DNA from 3 places in the Formosa haliotis genome. Region 3 is predicted to be linked to each of the others. Evidence: riboswitches for the same ligand, from Rfam matches in the RefSeq annotation. Region 3 holds a riboswitch; each other region holds the start of a gene.

Region 1 (7,937 bases), 2.3 Mb from region 3:
CATCTTCTATAATAAAGGAATCGATTCCTTTTACTAAAGCGTGTGTAATTCTATCTTGTAATGCATGACTACGCCATTCCAAAACCTTGGCTTCATCGACTTTCTTATCGCCTTTTACCGTTTCCGAAAATTCTAATAAGCGTTCCGTCGCATCGTCTTTTCTATCGAATAAAACGTCCTCTACTAGTTCTAAAAGATCTTTCGGAATTTCGTCGTAAACCTCCAACATAGTTGGATTTACGATCCCGATATTCATACCATGTTTAATAGCATGATATAAAAACGCTGAGTTTATCGCTTCACGAACTACGGTATTCCCTCTAAACGAGAACGACACGTTGCTTACCCCTCCCGACACATTCGCGTAGGGTAGATTTTCTCGAATCCACTTTGTAGCATTAAAGAAATCTAAAGCATTTAATCGGTGTTCTTCCATACCCGTAGCTACAGGAAATATGTTAGGATCGAAAATAATATCCTGCGGTGGGAACCCAACTTTATCGACCAATATATCGTACGAGCGTTTACAAATATCGATACGACGCTGATAGGTATCGGCCTGACCATCTTCATCGAAAGCCATAACCACCATAGCGGCACCGTAGCGTTTCACCAATTTAGCATGATGAATAAAAGCTGCTTCACCTTCTTTTAAACTGATGGAATTCACGACCGATTTACCTTGAACAACCTGTAAACCTGCTTCTATAATTTCCCATTTCGAGCTATCAATCATAATAGGCACACGAGCAATATCTGGCTCAGATGCTATTAAATTCAGGAATGTTACCATGGCTTCTTTACCATCTAGCATTCCTTCATCCATATTAACATCGATAATTTGCGCCCCGCCTTCTACTTGGTCTCTAGCAACATCTAAGGCTTCATCGAATTTTTCTTCTTTTATTAAGCGTAAAAATTTTCTAGAACCCGTTACATTGGTTCGCTCTCCTACATTTATAAAATTACTTTCCGGAGTAACCACTAAAGGTTCCAATCCTGAAAGACTTAAATATTTAGGTTTGTTGTTCGTTGTATGTTGTTCGTTATTGGCTTCGTTATCCATCATAACTTTTTATAATAATTAATAAAACCGTTAAGCAGTTTTTTATTAATAATCAATTTATCAATATTGTGTTTTAAATCGTCTTCTGAAATATATCCTAAATCAAAAGATAAATATAATTGGGTTTCAACTTCATTAATAGACCCTTTTGCAATGTATAAAAAATGAATCGTTTCTTTTTGCGATTGTCTTCCTACACCTTCTGCTATGTTTGAAGGAACCGAAACTACACATCTCCTTAGCTGATTTGTCAAACCGTAAAGTTCTTCTGGCCGAAATGATTTCGTTAATTTATAAATCATTTTCACCATCACTCTAGCCTGTTTCCATACATCTAATTCTGTATAATTCATTTTGTTCTATTAACTACCAACTAGAAACTAAATACTAACTGCAGCTTGTCTTGGCTTATATTTTGCAGCAACTTCTGCAATTAATTTAATATGCTCTGGTGTTGTACCGCAGCACCCACCAATAATATTGATGATATTTTCTTTTAAATAGCTTTCTATAAGTTCTTGCATTTGCTCCGCAGTTTGGTCGTATTCACCAAAAGCATTTGGCAATCCCGCGTTAGGATGTGCAGACGTATAAAATTCTGTTTCATTAGATAAACGTTGCAAATACGGTTGTAATTGATCGGCACCAAGAGCACAATTAAAACCTACACTTAATAACGGAATGTGAGATATAGACATTAAAAAAGCTTCAACCGTTTGCCCAGATAAGGTACGACCCGAAGCATCTGTAATGGTACCAGACACCATAATAGGAATGTTAAGATTGCGTTCTTCCTGAACCTGATCTATAGCAAACAACGCTGCTTTGGCATTTAAAGTATCGAAAATAGTTTCTACCAATAGTAAATCTACACCGCCATCTAACAAAGCTTCTGTTTGTTGTTTGTAAGCTTTACGTAATTCTTCGAAAGTTACCGCGCGATATTCCGGACGGTTTACATCTGGAGACAAACTTGCTGTTCGGTTTGTAGGCCCGATACTTCCGGCTACAAAAAGAGGTTTATCTGGATTTGCTTTTGTTAGTTCCTCGGCCACTTGCTTAGCAATTCTAGCCGATTCAAAATTAAGTTCGTAAACCAAATCTTCCATATCGTAATCGGCCATAGCAATAGTTGTTCCCGAAAAGGTATTGGTTTCTACAATATCGGCGCCGGCTTCAAAATATTTGCGATGAATATCGGCAATAGCTTGTGGCTGGGTTAAGGACAGTAAATCGTTATTTCCCTTTAATGGCGACGGATAATCTTTAAAGCGTTCGCCTCTAAAATCTTCTTCAGAAAAATTATAACGCTGCAACATGGTACCCATAGCACCGTCTAGTACTAAAATACGCTCTTGTATGGCTTGATAAATATTTGACATGTTTGATGTTTTATATCAATATGTCATCAGGAAAGAAAGGAATTTTTCTTGGGTTATCTGGCCCTTTGAAAATAGTTTCATTGAGTAGAATGTAGCACCTTCTTTAAGTGTGGTAAAGGGTTGCTAAGGCTTCACCGGGTCTATTCCCTCTGCCTTTCGTGATAACGAATTAATATGGTTATGAACTTAGTTGCAAATAAAAGTAATAATTTTTTATTTACAGCATTTTATGACTAATTAATACTTTAATTCTCGAATAAAGGAGAAGATAAGTAACGATCGCCGCGATCGCAAATTACTGCAACCACAACTCCCGATTCTAAATTTTCTATAACTTTTAAAGCGCTTGCAACGGCACCACCACTACTCATACCTCCAAAAATTCCAACTTCTCTTGCTAGTCTTTGTGTCATAGCTTTGGCTTCTTGTTCGCTAACTTCCACAACTTGATCGACTTTAGATTTATCGAAAATCTCAGGTAAATAGGCTTCAGGCCATTTACGAATACCCGGAATTTTAGCATCGTCTGTAGGTTGTGCTCCAACTATAGTAATGGCTTTATTTTTTTCTTTTAAAAATGTAGACACCCCCATTATGGTTCCCGTAGTGCCCATAGCCGATACAAAATGAGAGATTTCGCCCGCTGTGGCTTCCCAAATTTCTGGACCTGTAGTTTTATAGTGCGCCTTCCAGTTATCTGGATTAGAAAACTGATTTAATAAAAAGTAGCCTTTCTCCTTATTTAATTTAATCGCCAAATCTCTAGCACCTTCAATGCCAATTTCGGTTGGCGTTAAAATAAGTTCTGCACCGTAAGCACGCATCGTTTTAATACGTTCTTCGGTAGAGTTTTCTGGCATAATTAATACCATATTTACACCCAATAAGGGCGCTATAAATGCTAAAGCAATTCCTGTATTTCCGCTAGTGGCTTCCACTAAGGTATCGCCTTCTTTTATATCGCCGCGTTTTAAAGCTTCGCTTATCATATTAAATGCCGCACGATCTTTTACACTTCCTCCAGGATTATTTCCTTCCAATTTCAAAAATAACCTAACATTAGGTTTGTTAGTTAAACGCGTAACTTCTACCAAAGGAGTGTTCCCTATTTTATCTAAAATACTTTCAGATTTAAACATCATTTCTAGATCTTAAATTAAATTCCTTTTGATAAGTTACAATCGAATTTTCTGGGATAGATACCGTAACACATACATTGGCTCCAATTATACTATCGGCTCCAATAACTACATCTCCCCCTAAAATAGTTGCATTCGCATAAATAATAACATTATCTTCTATAGTTGGGTGCCTTTTGGTGGCCGATAAACTTTTTTTAACCTGAACGCCTCCTAAAGTTACCCCTTGATAGATTTTTACATTATTTTTAATAACCGAAGTCTCTCCTATTACAATTCCGGTGGCGTGATCTATAAAAAAGGAATCTCCTATTTGTGCCCCTGGATGAATATCTGTACCGGTAACACCATGCGCATATTCACTCATCATTCTAGGAATTATTGGCACGTTAAAGTTCAATAAATCATGACTTAATCTGTAAATGGCAATGGCATAAAAACCGGGATAAGCCAAATAAACTTCTTCTAAACTTTTAGCTGCGGGATCGTTTTTTTCGATAGCAATAGCGTCTAAATCTAATCGCCGTCTAATGGCTGGCAAATTAAACTTGAAGGTTTCCCAAATTTCGAAAGCATTATCGATGTCTAATTTTCTACCCATTTCTAAAAACAGGTTTTCTAAATGTTGTAATTCTGAAGCCGGTTCATCATCAAACATCACATAAAACAGATGCTTAGTGAAGGTTGCAATAGAATCTTTCAGACGAACATTATAGATTTTTGAAACTAATTTATTTTGCAATTTTGGATCTTCTATCATAAAAAAATGCCTTTTATTTTAACGCAATCATGTTGACCTTTGTTATTTCCTAAAAAATAAAAGTCAACATGAATACATTAACAGTCGAATTAATTTCAACTAATTTACAGTCAATTTTAATAAACGACTAATTTAAAATCAAGATTTTATACTATGGCTTGTACAACTGCCTTTGGTGCTTCTTTTCTAGATCCGTCGAATCCGTCAATACCACTTACTGTTGTATATTTTAGCACATATTTCTTCCCTGGATTAATAATTTTATAAGCCGATTGACACATTAAAGTTGCCTCATGGAAGCCACAAAGAATTAGTTTTAATTTGCCCTCGTAAGTGTTTACATCTCCTATTGCGAAGATTCCAGGAATATTTGTTTGATAATCTACAGTATCTACTTTAATCGCATTTTTCACGATTTCTAGTCCCCAATTTCCAATAGGGCCTAATTTTGGCGATAACCCGAATAATGGTATAAAGAAATCTGTATCTATTTGAAATTCTTCCTCTCCTTTAGTAACTGTAACCCCTTCGATATGATCGTCTCCTAACACACCTGTAACTTCTGCCGGTGTAACTAAATTAATCTTTCCAAGTAATTTTAATTCTTGCACTTTTTCTACTGAATCTAAGGCACCACGGAATTCGTTACGTCTGTGAATAAGTGTTACTTCTGAAGCGATATCGGCTAAGAAGATACTCCAATCTAGTGCCGAATCTCCTCCTCCAGAAATAACCACACGTTTATTTCTATATTTTTCTGGATCTTTAATAAAGTAATCTACCCCGTGGTCTTCGTATTTTTCAATGTTTTCTATTAATGGTTTTCTAGGCTCGAAAGACCCTAATCCACCAGCAATAGCCACAACTGGAGCTTGATGTTTTGTTCCTTTATTTGTAGTTACAATGAAAGATCCATCGTCTTGTTTCTCTATAGTTTCTGCACGTTCGCCTAAAGTAAATCCAGGCTCAAACTGTTTTCCTTGCTCCAACAAATTTGTTGTAAGATCTCCTGCTAAAATTTCTGGAAATCCAGGAATGTCGTATATCGGTTTTTTAGGATAAAGTTCTGAACATTGCCCACCAGCTTGTGGTAAAGCATCAATTAAATGACATTTCAACTTTAATAATCCTGCTTCAAAAACAGTGAATAATCCTGTCGGTCCTGCTCCTATTATTAGTATATCTGTTTTTATCATTTTTAAAAAATTTTACTGAAAATAACGATTTTAATATATTTTATAACGCGGGTTTTAACGCGTGTAACTCTGTTTTAATTCGATCTAATGCCATGCGCTCGTTAACCACCTCTCCAATAACAATAATGGCTGGAGCGCTTAAACCTTGGTTAGCAACAACATCTTGAATAGAATTAATGGTACCAACTCCTATCTTTTCGTTGGCATAGGTTCCGTTTTGTATTACTGCTATAGGAAGTTCATGTTTATTTTCGTTTACGAATAATTGAACAATTTCTGGCAGTTTACTCATTCCCATTAAGATAACAACTGTTGCAGACGATTTGGCTGCTAAAGCGATATCGCTAGAGATTTCATGGTTTTTAGTGGTTCCTGTAATCACCCAAAAACTTTGGGAAACACCCCGCTTGGTTAACGGAATACCTTGACTTGTTGGTACCGATAAAGCAGATGACATTCCTGGAATAACATCGACTTTAAGACCATTTAATTTTGCATACTCGATTTCTTCTGCACCACGTCCAAAAACAAAAGGGTCTCCGCCTTTTAAGCGAACCACATGCCCAAAGCTTCTTGCACGCTGTACAATAAGCTCATTAATTTGTTCTTGTTGATATGCGTAACATCCTTTGCGTTTCCCGACAAAAATAACTTCTGTAGTGGTTGAAGCGTATTTAAGTAAGTCAACATTTATAAGTGCGTCGTACAGGATAACATCTGCAGATTCTATGGCTTTAATTGCTTTAAGCGATATTAAATCTGGATCTCCCGGACCTGCACCTACTACCGATAATTTTGGTATGTTGTTAGTTGTTTGCATAGACTAATTCACGTGATCTAAAAACGTCAATGGTGTTAAAGAAAGCTTTGGTTTGGTTAATATATGTGGTTGCAAATTCTTTGCTTGGTTCGTTTTTATTGATTTCGTATACGAAATCTGAAAAACTTTGTTCTGTTGATAAGGTTATTTTATTAGTTTCTATAAAAGTCTCATCGAATAATTTTATAATATTAGCTTGAGAATTGGTTTTCACATTTTCTGAAAGCAATAAGGCTTTTGCTGCATTTACATTCGCCGTGTATGCAAAGTAAATGGCGTCTGCCCATTGGGTAGAATTTTCAAAAACTTCTTCAGCTTTATCTAATTTTTCTTTAGCCTCAAGTAATAAAGTAGCTACTAAATCAATAACAACACCTGCACATTCCCCTACTCCTACTTCTTGCTTGTACTCTTCATTCGTTCCCCAATCAAGAAAATCGCTTGGTTGTAAATTATCTGTATCAGACAAGGCTACTAAGAAATTGTAAAAATACTTTTGGCCTTCACGACGATCGTAATACTCTAAAAACGATTCGCCTGGATTTCCGTTAGCTTCAAAATCATCTAAAATTAAACGTAAAGCTTGCGGTCCTCTTTTAGACGGTAACTTAATTACTTTATCTGCAAAACGTCCATCTCCATTTCCTAAAACACCACCACCAAGTAACACTTGTACGGCTGGGGCAACTAATTTATCTTTAGTTCGAATAGACATCCCTTGAAAACCAATGTGGGCCATATTGTGTTGCCCACAAGCATTCATACATCCACTAATTTTAATAGCAATATCTTGATTGTTGATGTATTGCGGATATTCTGCTGTTAACACACGCTCTAACTCATCGGCCATTCCCGTACTACTCGCAATTCCTAAGTTACAAGTATCTGTTCCTGGACAAGCAGTAATATCTGTAGTTGCATTATATCCGGCATCTGTAAAGTCTAAAGCTTTTAATTCTTGATAAAAGAATGGTAATAATTCTTCTTTTACGTGACGAATTAAAATGTTTTGTCTTAAAGAAAAGCGTAATTCATCTGCAGCATAATCTCTAATTAAAGCTGCTAATTTTCTAGCTTTATCGGTATAAAAATCACCTAATTTTACTTTAATTCCAATAGCATATAAACCGTCTTGTTTTTGCGGAATTACATTTAAAGCTCTCCACGTATTATAAGCATTCTCGTCTGCTATATTTACAGTTGGCACTTCGACATTTGGAAATTGAATTACGGCATCTTCTGCTTCAATATGAAATTCTTTTACCGATAAGGCTTTTTGCTCAGCTTCAACTAATTCTAAAAATTTATCTAAACCTTCATCCTTAATTAAGAATTTCATACGCGCTTTCATACGTCTTGCACGTTCACCATGACGATCGAAAATACGTAATACACTTTCTATTAAAGGAATAATTTTATAGGTTGGTAAGAACTCATAAATCACATCTGCATTTCTTGGCTGAGATCCTAAACCTCCTCCTAGCAAAACTTTAAATCCGCGTTCACCATCATTAATTTTAGGAATAAATCCTAAATCGTGTATATAGCTTAAAGCCGTATCTGCATCTGAAGAT
Region 2 (7,937 bases), 2.3 Mb from region 3:
ACTTTTTCTACAAATTCTGAGGTATTCGGATTTGTAAAACGGCTATAAATATTTCTATCTTTTTCTTCCGTAAAAGACGCACGCATATCTTCGGCATCTTCGAACACAAAACTCGAACTTAAATAAAGTGGTGTTGAATGTTCTAAAAATTGCGAACGCTCTGTTTGTGTTCTAATGGCTTCCGTTTCAAAATGATTCTCTTTCATTATATTAATTGGTGTTTTTTTCTGTTAATCTTAAAATATCTCCAAATACCCCACGAGCGGTTACTGCTGCGCCTGCACCTGCCCCCTGTATAACCACAGGCTGATCGCCATAAGACTCGGTATAAATTTCGAAAATAGAGTCCGATCCTTTTAAAGATCCTAATGGTGAACTTTCTGGAACCGAAACTAATTTCACTTCTAATTTAGCTCCTTTTTCGTCGGCTAAATTCCCGTGTAAATCGCCTATATATCGCAATACATGTCCTGGCTTTTGCTCTTCTTTTATCCCTTGATATAGGGCATCCATTTCTGAAAATGATTTTAAAAATGAATCTGCATCGATTTCACGTAAATTTTCAGGAATTAAGTTCTGGATATCTACATCGGCAATCTCGTTATGTAAATCGAGTTCTCGGGCTAAAATTAGTAATTTTCTAGCAACATCGTTTCCACATAAATCTTCCCGAGGGTCTGGCTCTGTAAATCCTTTATCGACCGCCTCTTGTAAAATCTTAGAAAACGGCTCGTTTTTAAGTGAATAATTATTGAATAAATAACTTAACGACCCAGAAAATACCCCTCTAATTTTAGTGATATTTTCTCCCGATAAGTGTAATAATTTTATAGTATCAATTAATGGTAAGCCGGCACCAACATTTGTTTCGTAAAGATAATTTTTCTGATTTTTCGCTAGTGTTTTTCGCAAATCGCTATAAAATTTAAAATCGATAGTATTCGCGATTTTGTTTGAAGACACTAGGTCGAAACCATGTTCTACTAACGGAATATAATGCGATACAAATTGCGCGCTAGCCGTATTATCTATAGCAATTAAATTTTCTAAATGATGCTTCTTGGTATACTCCACTAAACTGTCAAATGTATATGGCTTTCCCTTTTCTTGAAGTGCGGCTCTCCAATTTTCATCCATGCCTTTTTTATTAAACAAGGCTTGTTTAGAGTTCGCAATAGCAAAAATATTTAGTTTAATCCCCTTGCGTTTTTCTATATCGCTTGCCGAGGCAATAATTTGGTCTATTAAGGTACCTCCCACTAATCCATGACCAAAAATGGCCAAGTTTATTTTTTTAGACATCCCAAAAATCTCACCGTGAATCACGTTCAAGGCTTTGTGAAGTTGCGATTTTCTAACCACTAAACTTACATTTTCGCCGGTAATGGTATTATTGAAAAGTAATGGAACAATCTGGTTTTTAATTAATGCATTAAAAGGTTTATGGAACGTACTTAAATCCTGCCCAACAATAGAAATTACAGCTACATCGTCTATAATTCCAATTTTATTAACGTCCTGAACATAAAAATCGGTTTCGAATTCACGTTCTAAAGCAACGACAGCTTGCGAGGCTTTTTTGGCATCGACCACCAAACCTAAACCTCGTTCCGATGATCCTTGCGAAATTATACTTACACTAATATCGTTCGCACTTAAGGTTTTAAATACGCGAGCATCGACTCCTACTTTCCCTAGTAAACCACGTCCTTCAAGATTAATTAAGGCCACATTATCTAAAACCGAAAGCGACCTGATTCCTTTAGAACTCGTTTTAGCTGTAATTAAAGTACCGTTATCGCCACTATTAAAGGTATTTAAAATTCGGAGTGAAATATTTTTCTCTAATAACGGAATTATGGTTTTTGCATGTAATACGGTAGCTCCAAAATTGGCTAATTCGTTAGCCTCTGCAAACGATAATTCTTCAATTTTTTAGCATCTGGCACCAAATCTGGATTGGCCGTATAAATACCATTTACATGTGTGTAATTTTGCAACTCTTCAGCATCTAAAAAATTAGCTAGCAAGGATGCAGAATAATTACTTCCGTTTCTCCCTAAAGTTGTGGTTTTGTTATCTTTATTCGAAGCAATAAAGCCAGTGACAATATTTACCGTATCGCCATTATGTCTTTTAAAATGTTTTAATACATTGTCTTTAGATACTTTGGTATTTGGCTGTGCATTACCATAAGTATCATCTGTTTTTATAAGTAACCTAGAATCTGTAGCATGTGCCTGAACACCTCTGTCGTTAAGTAATTTGGCAACTAGTTTTACAGACAACAATTCGCCTTGTGCGAGAACCTCATCTTTAATTTTATTGCTATAATCGCCTAATAATTTTACGCCACCAAACACTTTATCTAGCACCGAAAATTCTTCAGAAAAATCGATATCCGGACAAGGTTCTATTTGGTAAGCTTTAAAGGCTTCTAAGTCTTTTTTATATGGCTCGTCGTTTTTGGCTTTATCTAAAATCGCTTCTAACTCATCTGTAGAATTTCCTCTTGCCGATAGCACAACGGTAATTTTCTCATCGTTCTTAACTTTATTTTCTATAATATTAAGAACCGTTTCTAAACCCTCACCATTTGCTAAAGATTTCCCTCCAAATTTTAATACTTTCATACGTTTGTTCTTTAACTCGGGCTTAAAAATACCTTCAATTATAGTTTCTAATTGTTCAAATTCCATCAAAAAGGCATCGTGACCGTGATCGGAATGAATTTCATTATAAGTAACATTTGGATGCGTAAGTGCGAGCTGTTTTTGGGTTTCCCTATTTTCTTCAGCAGTGAAAAACAAATCTGTATCTACACCTACAATGGCGATATTAGACTGAATGATATCTAATACATTCACATCGTCTGGGCGACCTTTGGTAACATCGATTGTTTTTAACAACTGATTCATTAATTTATAAGCTGAAAGCTGAAAACGTTCCTGCAATTTGTTTCCGTGATGCAACAACCAACTTTCTACATTAAAAATTTCTAAATCTTCATTTTTACTTCTGTGGAAGCGTTCTTTAAACGATTTTGGCGTTCTGTAGCACAACATAGCATGCATCCGCGCATCTGAAACCGGGTTACTAGAATTAGTTAAAAATTGTTCCTGAATTTGACAATTCGCTATTAACCAGTCGGTCGATTTCCAATCGGTAGCTACAAACACTAAATTCTCTGCTAATGTTGGAGCCATAACAGCCATTTCCCAGGCAATCCCACCTCCTAAAGAACCACCAATAATGGCAAAAAGTTCTTTTATATTTAAAATATCTAGCCCTTTTAAAAAGATATTTGCTATATCTCGAGCTACAAAATCTTTATAATTTTCTATTATAAATCCGTCATAACCATTACCCGGAATATTGAAAGATATCACCGTATATTTCTTGGTATCTATGACTTTATTATCGCCTATAAGATCGCTCCACCAACCGCCAACACCAGCCACATTACTGTTACCTGTTAAGGCGTGATTAACCAACACAATTGGCGCTTCGTGTAAGGGTTGCCCAAAGACTTCGTAAGAAAGCTGAATAGGCAATTCGACACCGCTAATGGTCTTATAAGATTCTAATGAAATATGTTGTAAATTGTTCATGCTGCAAGATATAAAAGCTACAAATTAAAAGGGCTGAAAATTAAAGAAATTTAGACGTTTTTAATGGCTGCAAAAGCCTGTGTTAAATCGGCTTTTAAATCTTCTAAATCCTCTATTCCTGCAGACAAACGAATTAAATCGGTAGTTACTCCAGAAGCGTTTTGGGCAGCTTCGTCTAACTGCTGATGTGTTGTACTAGAAGGATGAATAATTAAAGATTTAGTATCGCCAATATTCGCTAAAAGTGAGAACAATTTGGTGTTATTCTGAATAATTTTAGCGGCCTCAAAACCTCCTTTATGTCCAAAAGTTACTAATCCGCTTTGTCCTTTCGGAAGGTATTTATCGGCTAAGGTTTTATATTTACTACTTTCTAAACCTGGATAATTTACCCAAGCAATCTCGTCTAAACCTTCTAACCACTGTGCTAATGCTAAAGCATTTTCACTATGTTTTTTAATTCTAATTTCTAAAGTCTCTAAACCTTGAATAATTTGAAACGCATTAAACGGACTCAAGGCACTTCCATAATCGCGTAACCCTTCAATTCTTACTTTAGCAATAAATGCTGCTTCTTTTAAAACCTCGCTATACACTAAACCGTGATACCCCGCCGAAGGCTCTGTAAACTCAGGAAATTTTCCATTTGCCCAATTAAAAGTTCCTGCATCGATAATGACTCCTCCTAAACTAGTTCCGTTACCATTAATATATTTAGTTAAGGAATGAATTACAATATTAGCACCATATTTTATAGGGTTTAATAAGGCAGGTGAAGCTACCGTATTATCTACAATTAAAGGAATGTTATTTGCTTTTGAAACTTTAGCAATGGCTTCGATATCTAAAACATCAAGTTTCGGATTTCCTAAAGATTCGATAAACACAGCTCTAGTATTGTCTTGAATAGCTGCTTGAAAATTTTCAGCGTCTGAAGGATCTACAAATGTTGTAGTAACACCATGTCTTGGCAAAGTTACCGCTAGTAAATTATAGGTTCCGCCATACAAACTACTAGACGCGACAATATGATCGCCTGCGCGTAATAGAGTTAATAATGCTGTTGTAATTGCCGAAGCTCCCGATGCCGTAACCACTGCTGCTAAACCACCTTCGATAGTTGCCAAACGTTGTTCTAGCACATCGTTTGTTGGGTTGTTAAGTCGCGTGTAAATGTAACCTGGTTCTGACAAAGCAAATAAGTTGGCTGCATGGTCTGAGTTTTCGAACACATACGATGATGTTTGGTAAATTGGCACGGCTCGTGTACCTGCGTTTTTAGTTACGTCGTGGCCTGCGTGCAACGCTTGAGTTGCGAATTTTTGAGTACTCATTTTTCTTTCTTTTGAGTTAATAAATGGATTAAAACCAAAAGTCAAATGCGCCGATGAGGCGTACTTAATAGAAAAATGTTAAAAAGAAAATAATAAAAATTACTGAATGCAATTTCGTTTAGTTATCTATCTAAATCGCCGATAAATGAATCGGTATTCAAGTAGAATTTAGCACCTTCTTTATAATTTAAAGGGTTGCTAAGGTTTCAGCGGGTCTAATCCCTCCACCTTTCTTGATAACATTTCAATATGGTATTGAACTTTGTGAGTGCAAATATTCAGTTAGAAAAGTTGATTTTCCAAATAATTTACTACTTATTTACAAAAAAAGTGGTTCTAACCCTTATTCTCTGCTAAATATTTTTCTCTAATTATTTGTCCTACAGGTTTGTTTTCAATTTTACTTTCTAACCAAGAAATAATATCTAAATACAGGAATGCTCGTCTTTCAAACGGATGATTTTCGTAGGTTTTTAAAGTGTCTCTTAATTGAGAAAATGCTTTCTTAATGTCCTGCGGATACACATCTTGTAAGCCTTTAATAAACTTTATCATTTCTTTTTGAACTTCGTGCATGTCGTTCATTTTAATCAAGAATTTATAGGTACTTCTTAACAAAGTTTCTATATGGTAGTCTAAACCAGCCTCGTAATGAGCCACTAAATTTAGTACTCTTGAAAAGCACAATAAATCCTCGCGCATAGACAAGGTTTTATTAGAAATAATTTTATCTAGATAAGCAATACACATTTTATTATCGCCGGCACCAAAATATAAACTCGCAAATTTATAATAGAAAATCATGGTGTGATGCTCGTCTATTCTGTTCGAAAAGCGCTTTAAATCTGTTTCTATTTTAGGAATTAACTTTAACCCATCTTGAAACGTGCCATCAATAAAATGCAAATTCACTTTATTTAAGTTTAAATATAAAAACGCCAAAGCTTCGACATTTTCGTCTCTTAAAAACGATTTATCTTCTACAATCGCTTCTAACCTAATTAAAGCTTCCTCGAACTTATTTCGGCTACGCACAAAAAATAAGGCTTCTAATAAATAATTATTTCCCTTTAAAAAGAATACCGGATTTAGGTTAATCATGCTTGGATTTTCGTAAAATAAATCCACCCATTTTGAAGCGTATTTATAGCAATTTTTAAAATCTTGCATTAAAAAACTAAACCATAAATATGCGTTATACAGCCATAATTTCTCTCTGAATCCTAAATCTTTTATATTGTATTTTGGTAATCTTTTATAGAAATACGATTTTACTTGTTCGCCTTCATCTTCGTTTCTTACGTAGCCCGTTTTTAAAAACAATCCGTATAACTGTAGCGATAAGTTAGATAATTTACTTGCTATAACATTTAATGCACTTAACTCCTTGGCTTGGATTGTAAGTTCATCTGCTCGGCCACCAATACTTCGAGTAATGTATTGCGATTCGATTAACTTTTCGAACTCAACAATTTCATAAGCTAAATTTTTTTCTTCGTTTTGTATAGAAAGCTCTTTCGATTTATCTAAAATTTTTAAACTCTGCTTATATAATCCTTTATGGTATAAAATAGAGGCAAAATCTAGTTGTTCCCTAATCTGCGATCTAATATTTTGATGCGATGGGTTCAACTTTAAACTAATTAATATTTGCTTGTATAAATGTGCTTTAACGTTAGCTAACTGTTGCTTTTTAACATCGCCATTTTTCAAGATAAAATCTTCATCGTAAACCGTTAATTTATCTAGAATATTGAAGAGGTTTAAAAATTTAGAATCGGTATTTACACCCAATCGTCCAACGTAAAGTTTAAACTGTCGCTTTTCGGACTTGGTTAAAGACTTAACTAATAAAAACAAATTATCTTTTTGGTCTTTTATCATCAAATAATATGTATTATAATTTATTGATTTTCAGATACTTAAATATGTTTAAATCCTTTTAAACATCGTAAAAATAACAATATAAGGTATTCTTCTCACAAAAGTAAAATATAAATTCGTAGAACAATAAGAAAATAAATTTAGATACATGTCATATACTAACATTCAAATATTTGACACGACGCTTCGCGATGGCGAACAAGTCCCAGGTTGCAAGTTAAACAAAGAGCAAAAAATAATCATTGCTGAACGACTTGATACCCTAGGAGTTGATGTTATAGAAGCAGGTTTTCCTGTGTCAAGTCCGGGAGATTTCGCTTCAGTAGAAGCCATTTCAAAAATCGTAAAGAATGCAACAGTTTGTGGTCTTACCAGATCTGTAGAAAATGATATAAAAGTAGCGGGAGAAGCCTTGCGTTTTGCTAAGAAACCTAGAATTCATACCGGTATAGGAACTTCAGACTCTCATATAAAATTTAAATTTTCTTCTAATCGCGATGCCATCATCGAGCGTGCAGTAAGAGCTGTGCGTTATGCAAAAACATTTGCAGAAGATGTAGAATTTTATGCCGAAGATGCTGGACGTACCGATAACGACTATTTAGCACGAGTTTGCGAAGCGGTAATTAAAGCTGGAGCAACTGTTTTAAATATTCCAGATACCACTGGATACTGCTTACCTAGTGAATATGGCGCTAAAATGAAATACTTAAAGGAGAACGTTAAAGGTATTGAAAAAGCCATTTTATCTTGCCACTGCCACAACGATTTAGGTTTAGCTACTGCAAATTCTATTGAAGGTGTTATTAACGGTGCTAGACAAATAGAATGTACTATTAATGGTATTGGAGAACGTGCTGGTAATACAGCATTAGAAGAAGTTGTTATGATTTTAAAACAACACCCAACTTTAAACTTAGACACCAATATTAATACGTCTTTATTATATAGCACGAGCCAAATGGTTTCTGAACATATGGGAATTTACACCCAGCCAAATAAAGCTATTGTAGGAGCAAATGCATTTGCACACAGTTCGGGAATTCATCAAGATGGTGTTATTAAAAATCGTGAAACTTACGAAATAATAGATCCTAAAGACGTGGGT
Region 3 (7,937 bases):
GATTAGCGATGAGTTTAAGGCTTATTGGTATTCTGGAAAAGCAGAAATTAATAGTTATGCTTTAAAGCAATCTCGTTATGGCGAAATCCGTGATGGGGAAGTGGTACTTATATTTGTCACAGAACCCTTTTCGTTAAGTAAGCAGGTGAAACTAGATCGGCCAAAAGCAGCAGGATCTGATAAAATTTCGGTTTTGAAATTAAATAACATAAGAAAATTTAATACCGGTATTTACGATTATTCTATCGTGACATCTACATTTACGCCTATACAAACTCAAAAATATCCTAACACTTTAAAGGTTAATACGAGTGTTCAAGAATGGTGCGGCCATACCTTTACGCAATTAAATCTGGGAGAAACCCAATATAAATTTCAACAATTTTCGTATTTTGAATCGGAGGGTGATACCGAAAAAAACATTTCTATTGCGCTTTTAGAAGACGAACTTATGTCCCGAATTCGAATAAGTAACGGACAATTACCATTAGGCGATACGGACATAATTTTATCCACTTTATATAGTCGTTTTGCACATAAGGATTTGGATGTTGCCAAAGCTAATATCAGCAAAACAGAAACTGATTCCACGATGCAGTATACTATAGCATACCAGAATTATAACAGAACGGTGAGTATACAGGTTGAAAAACACTTTCCTTATAAAATCCTGTCATGGATAGAAGATGATGGTAATGGATTAATTACAGAAGCTCATTTAATAATGAGTATAAACGAACCGTACTGGAATCAAAAAAAACGAACTGACGAAAAATTGCGAGAAGAGTTACAGCTGGTAAAATAAGGTTAAAGGCTTTGAGAAGTATTTTAATTCATAAAACTAAGGGTAACACTTGATAAAAAAAATGCTTATTTTAGAAACTAAGCAAAGCCGTAAGGCAATTTTAATTGAATTAAACCCATTTCTTAATTATTATGATTCGAATAAATAAAGAACAGTTATTTTTTTTCCTTTTTTTCCTTTTCCTTGTAAATATTACTCATGCACAAACAGACGTTATTCTAAAAATTAATGGGGAGGAGATGAACGGAAAGGTTATTAAAATTAATTCTGATGATCTTCAATTTATTTATCAAAATGAAACTGTAGAATATACGGTTAAAAAGTCAGATATTGTTAAAATTACTTTTGCTTCAGGACGTGTTGAGTTTTATAATAAGTTAGATAATAATTCCAATTTAGATTTAGAAGAACATCATAACAAAGTAGCAATTTTACCTTTTGGATATATTAACAATCAAGAAACTAGTAATGGGTTAATGACAAAAAAAATTCAACAGGAGACTTTTGATATCTTTAAAAAGAAAGCTTCACTTTTAGAATTTCAAGATCCATCAACAACAAATGCGTTATTGGCAAAGGCTGGAGTACATAATAACAATTTAGAGGGTTACACTATGGGTGAGATTTGTAATATTTTGAGTGTAGAATATGTTGTTCAAGGTTTAGTTTCTATAGAACCTTCGGAAGTAACTAATTATAGTAATACCACAACAACATCTAAACCAAATAAGGCTTATGTAGATAAAAATGGTCATATTGTTGGAGATATTTGGAATAATAATCAAAGCAGTAATACTAGTACATATAGCAATTCTACACAAAATTATTCAACGAATATTACGATGAATATTTATAGTGATAAAGGAGACAATCTGTTCAGTAAAGAACATGCTTCATTTTGGAAAACGCAAGATGCTTACAAAATAACGCTAGCGTATCTTGCAAAACTTACGCCGATTTATAAAAAATAGGTTATAAAACTATAGAATAAACTTTGGTAATCTAGGTGATTGCCTTGAATCAGGAATTCTTTATTTACGATATCAGCGGGATTTGGCTTTGGCGACCGGCTAGATTTTGGATCATAGAGGCTTGTATACCTTGTTTTTTGGAATATGTATGGGAATTATATTCCTTTATACAGGAAAAAAATCATGAGAAAAATGAATAACATCGCAATATTGTACCAAGCTCAATGTCCACCGTCAATTGACGGCGTACAAAAACCTATGAAACCAGGTGGTTATTCCGACAGCGGAGCAGATATTGCATTTCAATTAATCAAAAACAATATTGATGTACTGACGCCTATAAAAAATCCTAATCTAAATTTAGATAAAGATTGGGTTTTTCCTGATACAAAAAATGGAATAGAACTCGCATTAAATCATGGAGCAAATATCTTTTGGTTGAATACGGTGCTATACAAAAATCATCCGATAGAATCATTTTTAGATCGGGGAATCGAAATTGTAGGACAAATACCTGAAACGGTTGGTGTTTTTGATGATAAAATGGTTACAAACAATTTATTAAAATCTAATCAAATCCCTATTCCAAAAAATGAATTAATTACCAGTACGAATTTTAATGATTTATCGTTAGATTTTCCATTGGTTTTAAAGCCCATTAGAGGAAGGGGAAGTCAAGGCGTGACTAAAATTGATAGCCAAAATGAACTCATAGCATGTTTAAATAAATTATTTTCTGAGGGAACATTTGGTAACTTGGCTTATGTTGAGCCATTTTTAAACGGACAGGAAATTACAATTACAGTGATGCCAAAAGGAAATTATATAATAAATAATACCGAAGAATTTTTTAGCCGACCTTGGTGTTTGCCAGCTGTAAAAAGATTTAATCATAATAACGGAATAGCTCCTTATAATGGGGTTGTTGCTGTAATGGAGAACAGTGAAGTTTTGAGTGATGACGAACTTCTAACCAATGAAATTCAGGAAGTGTATAAGCATTGTATCAAAGCGGCAGAGTTAATTGAAATAAAAGCTCCTATTCGAATAGATTGTAGGGCTAATAAACAAGGCAAATACTTTTTATTCGATCTCAACATGAAACCGAATATGACTGGACCTTCAAGGCCTCATAGAAAAAATCAGGATAGTCTAACTTTGCTTTCTGCAAGAAAAATTGGATGGAATTATTTTGATTTATTGAGTAATATTCTAAACCTAAAATGGAAAGCTAGTGATAAGTAAAGAAAAGTATAACATTTAAAAAGTGTAATAATTACGGCTCAAGTCGTGTTTAATGATTAACTACCAACTATATACTGAAAACTTCTTTCCATTCAAGATAAACCTTCCTAAATAGAATAATCAAAATATTGTCCTATCCTTTAAGGATAAGCCAAGTAAATTTTATATCTTTATCAGGTATTTCGAATCCTATATGGGTACCAACCGAGTGAAGACACCACGGTGGTAAAACAATACGGACTTTCAGTCAAAATAAACGTTAAAAACGCTATGGCTTTTTCGAAATACAAATAACATTTTATTAATTAAATCTTATTTGTATGACATCTATTATCACACTACATTTTAGTAACCAAGAATCAAAAAATTAGAAGGGTCTCTTAATTTGTTAGAGGATACCATAATTAAAATTCACGAGCTCAGATTAGCCGAAGGTTACCATTTATTTTACAAATCGCATTATACATTGAATACACTATTCGATTTTTCACAATCTAAAGACTATCAGATATTATATTTTGATACCGATAAAAATTTTACCGGTACTACCTATGTAATAAATAAAAATAGAAGCGATTTCTTAGTTCAAACCCAGGCAAAATGGGTGTTGTTAATACCAATTAATGAAGCCATTTCAAATAATAAACTAAACAAAATAAGCACATTGCATATAGCCTATAATCAAACAGAATCTGTAAAAGAAGCGGTGGTAAAACAGCTAAAGGAGGCTGTTCCACCGGCACGAGGAACAGGTGTAGGTATGCTAGCTACAGCCATACGCAGAAAGAATATTGAAAAGGATTTAAATATACCAATACCATGGAGAAGTGGGGTTGCAATATCGGTAGCTACGGGTAAAGCAGGTAATGAAATGATTGAAGAAGAATGGAATACCTTTTATTCGGACTTATGTGAAAATTTAAAACGAGATTACCCCGAGCTTTATGAAAGTATGTTTCCATTATAGTGGGTATTAAATGCTCTGAATCTATTAATTTTGTACGCGGAGAATAAAAAAGTTAGTCTCCCTAAATGCTATGATTAAAATAATAAAAGCAAATGTTGAGCATTCTGAATTAATTGCTGAAATTGGTAGACAGGCATTTTTAGAATCTCACGGCACTAGCGCTTCTGCAGAAGATTTAAATAGTTTTATAACTAAGACTTATAATACGCAGCAAATAGCGGAGGAGTTTAAAAATACGAAAGCACATTATCATATTATTTATTGTAATGAGGAAGTGGCTGGATTTTCAAAAATAGAACTGAGCACACCCAATAAAGATATCCCAGAATTGAATGTTACTAAACTTGATCGACTCTATCTTTTAAACGCATTTTACGGTCAAGGATTAGGTGCTAAATTATTTGATTATAATATACAATTGTCTAAAAATGAACATCAGAAAGGGATTTGGTTAGCTGTTTGGGTGAATAATCAACGAGCGATAGATTTTTATAACAAAATGGGGTTTAAGATTGCCGGAGCCTATAATTTTAAAATATCGGAAACGCGCTCAAACCCTAATCATATCATGTTCCTGAAATATTAATTTCTAGGGATGGTAGGGCTAATTAATTCATCTAAACTAAATATAATTTTTAAAAAGTAAACTAAATGACGGATATCGATATTGAGGAATTTGGAAATAAGCACAGAAACAAACGGTTTTCTGAAATTGTTGCTAGTACTAAGATGATCGAAGAAAAGGATGCTGTGACTCTGTTTTTTGTTGAAATGCTAAACTATGGCAAAGCTTTAGAAGATGCCGAACTAGAGTTTCTTAAAACTTCCGAAAAAATCCTAGAAGTGATTTTAGATAACGCAAAAGATATAGATAACGATTTGCTGCTTTTTTTAGGGCGTGTTAATAAGGGCTTGAAAAAACATTAGAGAATTCTGTATTTTATGTTCCTCGTCTAGAGTACATAGATTTAGAACAATGGGTGTTTTATAAAAAGGAAAACCCGCCTATTCAGGCGGGTTACTAATCAGTATAAAAAGCTACCGAATTATTTTTCTAAAGATACGAAGTAATCGTAAATTTCTGGTACATTACCACTACCCATATCTGCATTTAAAGCAGCTTGTAAGTTTGAAGATGTTGCTTCAGCAATTTTTGAAACTGTTCCAAGATCATTCATCATTTGTACAAAATACCCTAAATCTTTATTGGCATTTGCAATAGAGAATCCTAAATCACTTACGTCGTCTACAGCGTAGTTTTTACAGAATTTCATAAATGGTGAGTTAGATGGTCCAGAAGACATGATATCAAAAAGTTGTTGCTTGTCTACTCCAGCTAGTTTTGCAGCAGCAAAAGCTTGAGACATAGCAACTACAGTTGTCATTCCCATAAAGTTGTTAATTAACTTTGTTGTATGACCAGATCCAAGTCCGCCTAAGTAAAATACATTTTCACCTTGTTGGTCTAAAATAGGTTTTACTTTTTCAAATGTGTCTTTATCTCCAGCTGCCATAATGTTAAGCAAGCCGTCTTTCGCATGTGCAGGAGTACGTCCAAGAGGCGCATCAATCATTCCAGCACCTTTTTCTGCTAAGTCTTTACCAATTTTGATTGTAGAAGCAGGAATAGATGTCCCGAAATCAATCAAAACGGAACCTTCTTTAATTCCAGCTAAAATACCATTTTCACCATAAACGATCTTTTCTACAACAGCAGATGTTGTAAGACAGAACATTATAATATCACTTTTTTCAGCTAATTCTTTAGGAGAAGACGCTTCCGTAGCATTACCGCGAGCGATAACTTTTGCAACTTCGTCCTTATTAAGATCCATTACTATTAACTCGAACCCTCTTTTTTGTAGATTTTCTACCATGTTTCCACCCATAAGGCCAAGTCCAATAAATCCAATAGTTGGTTTTTCCATATTTTATTTATAAATGTTTGATGCAAAGATATACATCTCTTTTATAAAATACCGTTTTCGGCTAATAAAAGCGCATTCTATAACGTTTTCTTAAGATGAATTCTAATGTTTGGCATAAAAAACGACTAAAATGGCTCCTTTAGCATAGATAATAAATACACTAAGAGGGGGTTAGGGGTAATAATTTTCTTCTTAAATAGAACGTAATTCTTAAATAAGAAGTTATTATTTACGCTTTATATACATATTATCATGATGAGTTATCAGTTTTACAGCACCTTTTAGAATGTCTACTTTAAGGGATTTAAACTTTCCTATAATTTCACCATCCAGTTGTAACATTCTAGGTGTTTCAAAACTTATTTTAGCACTATCGGTACTTAAAATGAATTGGTTTTCACCATCGTAAAAGCGATCGTCAAATTTAGATAAGCCGGCTTTCAACAAAAGATTGGCATCAATTTTTCTTACAACAACAAGTTCAAATTTACCATCCATAGGGTTCCCTTCGGCATTTAAAGGAACGCCCGTTCCATATTTTCGAGAATTCGAAATGCCTAGCATGACACCTTCTTCCTCTATATGTTTGTCGTTGGCTTCTATGGTAATAGCAAAAGGTTCTATGTTCTGTATTTCTTCTAAAAAATATTTCGCATAAGTCACCATTCCTCTATTTTTATCTTTCTCGTAAGCCTCAACAATCTTAGCGTTTATACCCACATCGCCAATATGTATAGAATGGTACGTGTCGTTTACTAAAACCATATCTAAATCTCCAATAACTTCAGAAATGATTAAGTCTTTTAAGGCTTCTATTGGTTTTGAATTTACATTAAGCTCTGTAGCCATACCATTGGCAGAACCTAAAGGAATAATTCCCATGGGAAGATTCGTGTTTTGTAAAACTATGGCCGTAAACAGAGTGGTACCATCACCACCAACAGACGCCACTCGATCTGGTTTAAAAGTATCTAAAACAATTTTTAAACCTTCTTCGTCCTGCGATCCTGAAGTTTTAAACACTTTATAAGTGATCGCATATTTCTTGCAAAATGCCTTGGCATCTGTTAAAAAAGGTTCTTTATCTATACCTCCAGATATGGGGTTAACTACGAATAATAGTTTCATTTCTCTATTGTTTTAGTGTTAGTAGTTCTTGTTTTACATCGATAAAGTTATCCTGTTTAAAGTATAAGACCGGAACTTGTGTGGCCAATAAAGCATCTAGATTTTCTTTTTGGTTGGCCTGTAACTCAGGTTGTGTTTGTCGTATATATACCTTTAAAATACGATTTGGAAAAGCTTTAATTATTTTAGTGTATACCACAACATCCTTCTGGCTATCGTCGCCAATTAATACGTATTTTTTATGAGGCGTATGTGTTAGTAGGAATTGAATGGTTTCAAATTTAAAATCTAATCCCTTTTTCGGTATTAGTAGTTCAAGCAGGCTTAGATAGGGGGTAAGCAACATGGCACCTTGGGGTAATTTATGAGTTTTAAAAACTTTTGCTAAAAGGTAAAACAAATTGCTTTCACTTTTAGAAACATAATTTATGCGTGCGCCATGTAAATTAAATCCCTGCAATAATTGTTGTGTGCCGCTTACTACATCTCTTTCCGATGGAGTATAAAAAAGTATTTTAATAACACGTTTTAAAAATTGAGTACTATAAGAATGTATGGCAGTATCATCGATATCAGAAATCACATCAAAGGGGCTCTTGGAACATGGAAAAGTTATCGGGTAAGTTTGTGCTACCTTTAAAAATGGACCATCTTCCGAAATTTTAAAAGCCGGTTGTTTCTCCAGGGTATACGAGCTTAGCATTTGAAAATTACCGGAATCATCGGTTTGGACTTGAACGGTTTCCGCCTCGGTGACAATCCAAATATCTGCATTTTTATAAGGATTGGTCAAATAGGTTTGCAATACATGGGAAGCATGTTGGTATGTTCTTGTATTGGCATTATATGGTTGAGGTAATCTTTCTAGAAGCGTTCCTTTTATTAAGGTTTTA

What was found. A riboswitch is a leader RNA that binds a small molecule or an ion and turns the genes downstream of it on or off. The one in region 3 is predicted to bind S-adenosylmethionine.
Region 1: linked by a shared signal. The riboswitch ahead of A9D35_RS13800 (homocysteine S-methyltransferase family protein) and the one ahead of A9D35_RS04310 (hypothetical protein) in region 3 are both predicted to bind S-adenosylmethionine.
Region 2: linked by a shared signal. The riboswitch ahead of A9D35_RS13750 (O-acetylhomoserine aminocarboxypropyltransferase/cysteine synthase family protein) and the one ahead of A9D35_RS04310 (hypothetical protein) in region 3 are both predicted to bind S-adenosylmethionine.

Annotation. Positions count from the first base shown of each region.
Region 1 covers NZ_BDEL01000001.1:3,296,202-3,304,138, reverse strand. The annotation lists gene metH (methionine synthase) at 1-1,069, opposite strand, end outside; gene A9D35_RS13805 (four helix bundle protein) at 1,066-1,419, opposite strand; gene A9D35_RS13800 (homocysteine S-methyltransferase family protein) at 1,447-2,448, opposite strand; SAM riboswitch class I at 2,499-2,616, opposite strand; gene cysM (cysteine synthase CysM) at 2,694-3,590, opposite strand; gene epsC (serine O-acetyltransferase EpsC) at 3,580-4,347, opposite strand; gene A9D35_RS13785 (NAD(P)/FAD-dependent oxidoreductase) at 4,494-5,543, opposite strand; gene cobA (uroporphyrinogen-III C-methyltransferase) at 5,584-6,363, opposite strand; gene A9D35_RS13775 (ferredoxin-like domain-containing protein) at 6,350-7,937, opposite strand, start outside.
Region 2 covers NZ_BDEL01000001.1:3,285,601-3,293,537, reverse strand. The annotation lists gene A9D35_RS13760 (trans-sulfuration enzyme family protein) at 1-206, opposite strand, end outside; partial or broken gene thrA (bifunctional aspartate kinase/homoserine dehydrogenase I) at 211-3,611, opposite strand; gene A9D35_RS13750 (O-acetylhomoserine aminocarboxypropyltransferase/cysteine synthase family protein) at 3,662-4,945, opposite strand; SAM riboswitch class I at 5,065-5,188, opposite strand; gene A9D35_RS13745 (hypothetical protein) at 5,282-6,829, opposite strand; gene A9D35_RS13740 (2-isopropylmalate synthase) at 6,978-7,937, shown strand, end outside.
Region 3 covers NZ_BDEL01000001.1:1,020,744-1,028,680, reverse strand. The annotation lists gene A9D35_RS04325 (hypothetical protein) at 1-805, shown strand, start outside; gene A9D35_RS04320 (hypothetical protein) at 1,045-1,776, shown strand; gene A9D35_RS04315 (ATP-grasp domain-containing protein) at 1,969-3,021, shown strand; SAM-I-IV-variant riboswitch at 3,194-3,286, shown strand; gene A9D35_RS04310 (hypothetical protein) at 3,407-3,988, shown strand; gene A9D35_RS04305 (GNAT family N-acetyltransferase) at 4,059-4,574, shown strand; gene A9D35_RS04300 (hypothetical protein) at 4,640-4,915, shown strand; gene A9D35_RS04295 (NAD(P)-dependent oxidoreductase) at 5,035-5,916, opposite strand; gene A9D35_RS04290 (diacylglycerol/lipid kinase family protein) at 6,142-7,044, opposite strand; gene A9D35_RS04285 (phosphatase domain-containing protein) at 7,049-7,937, opposite strand, start outside.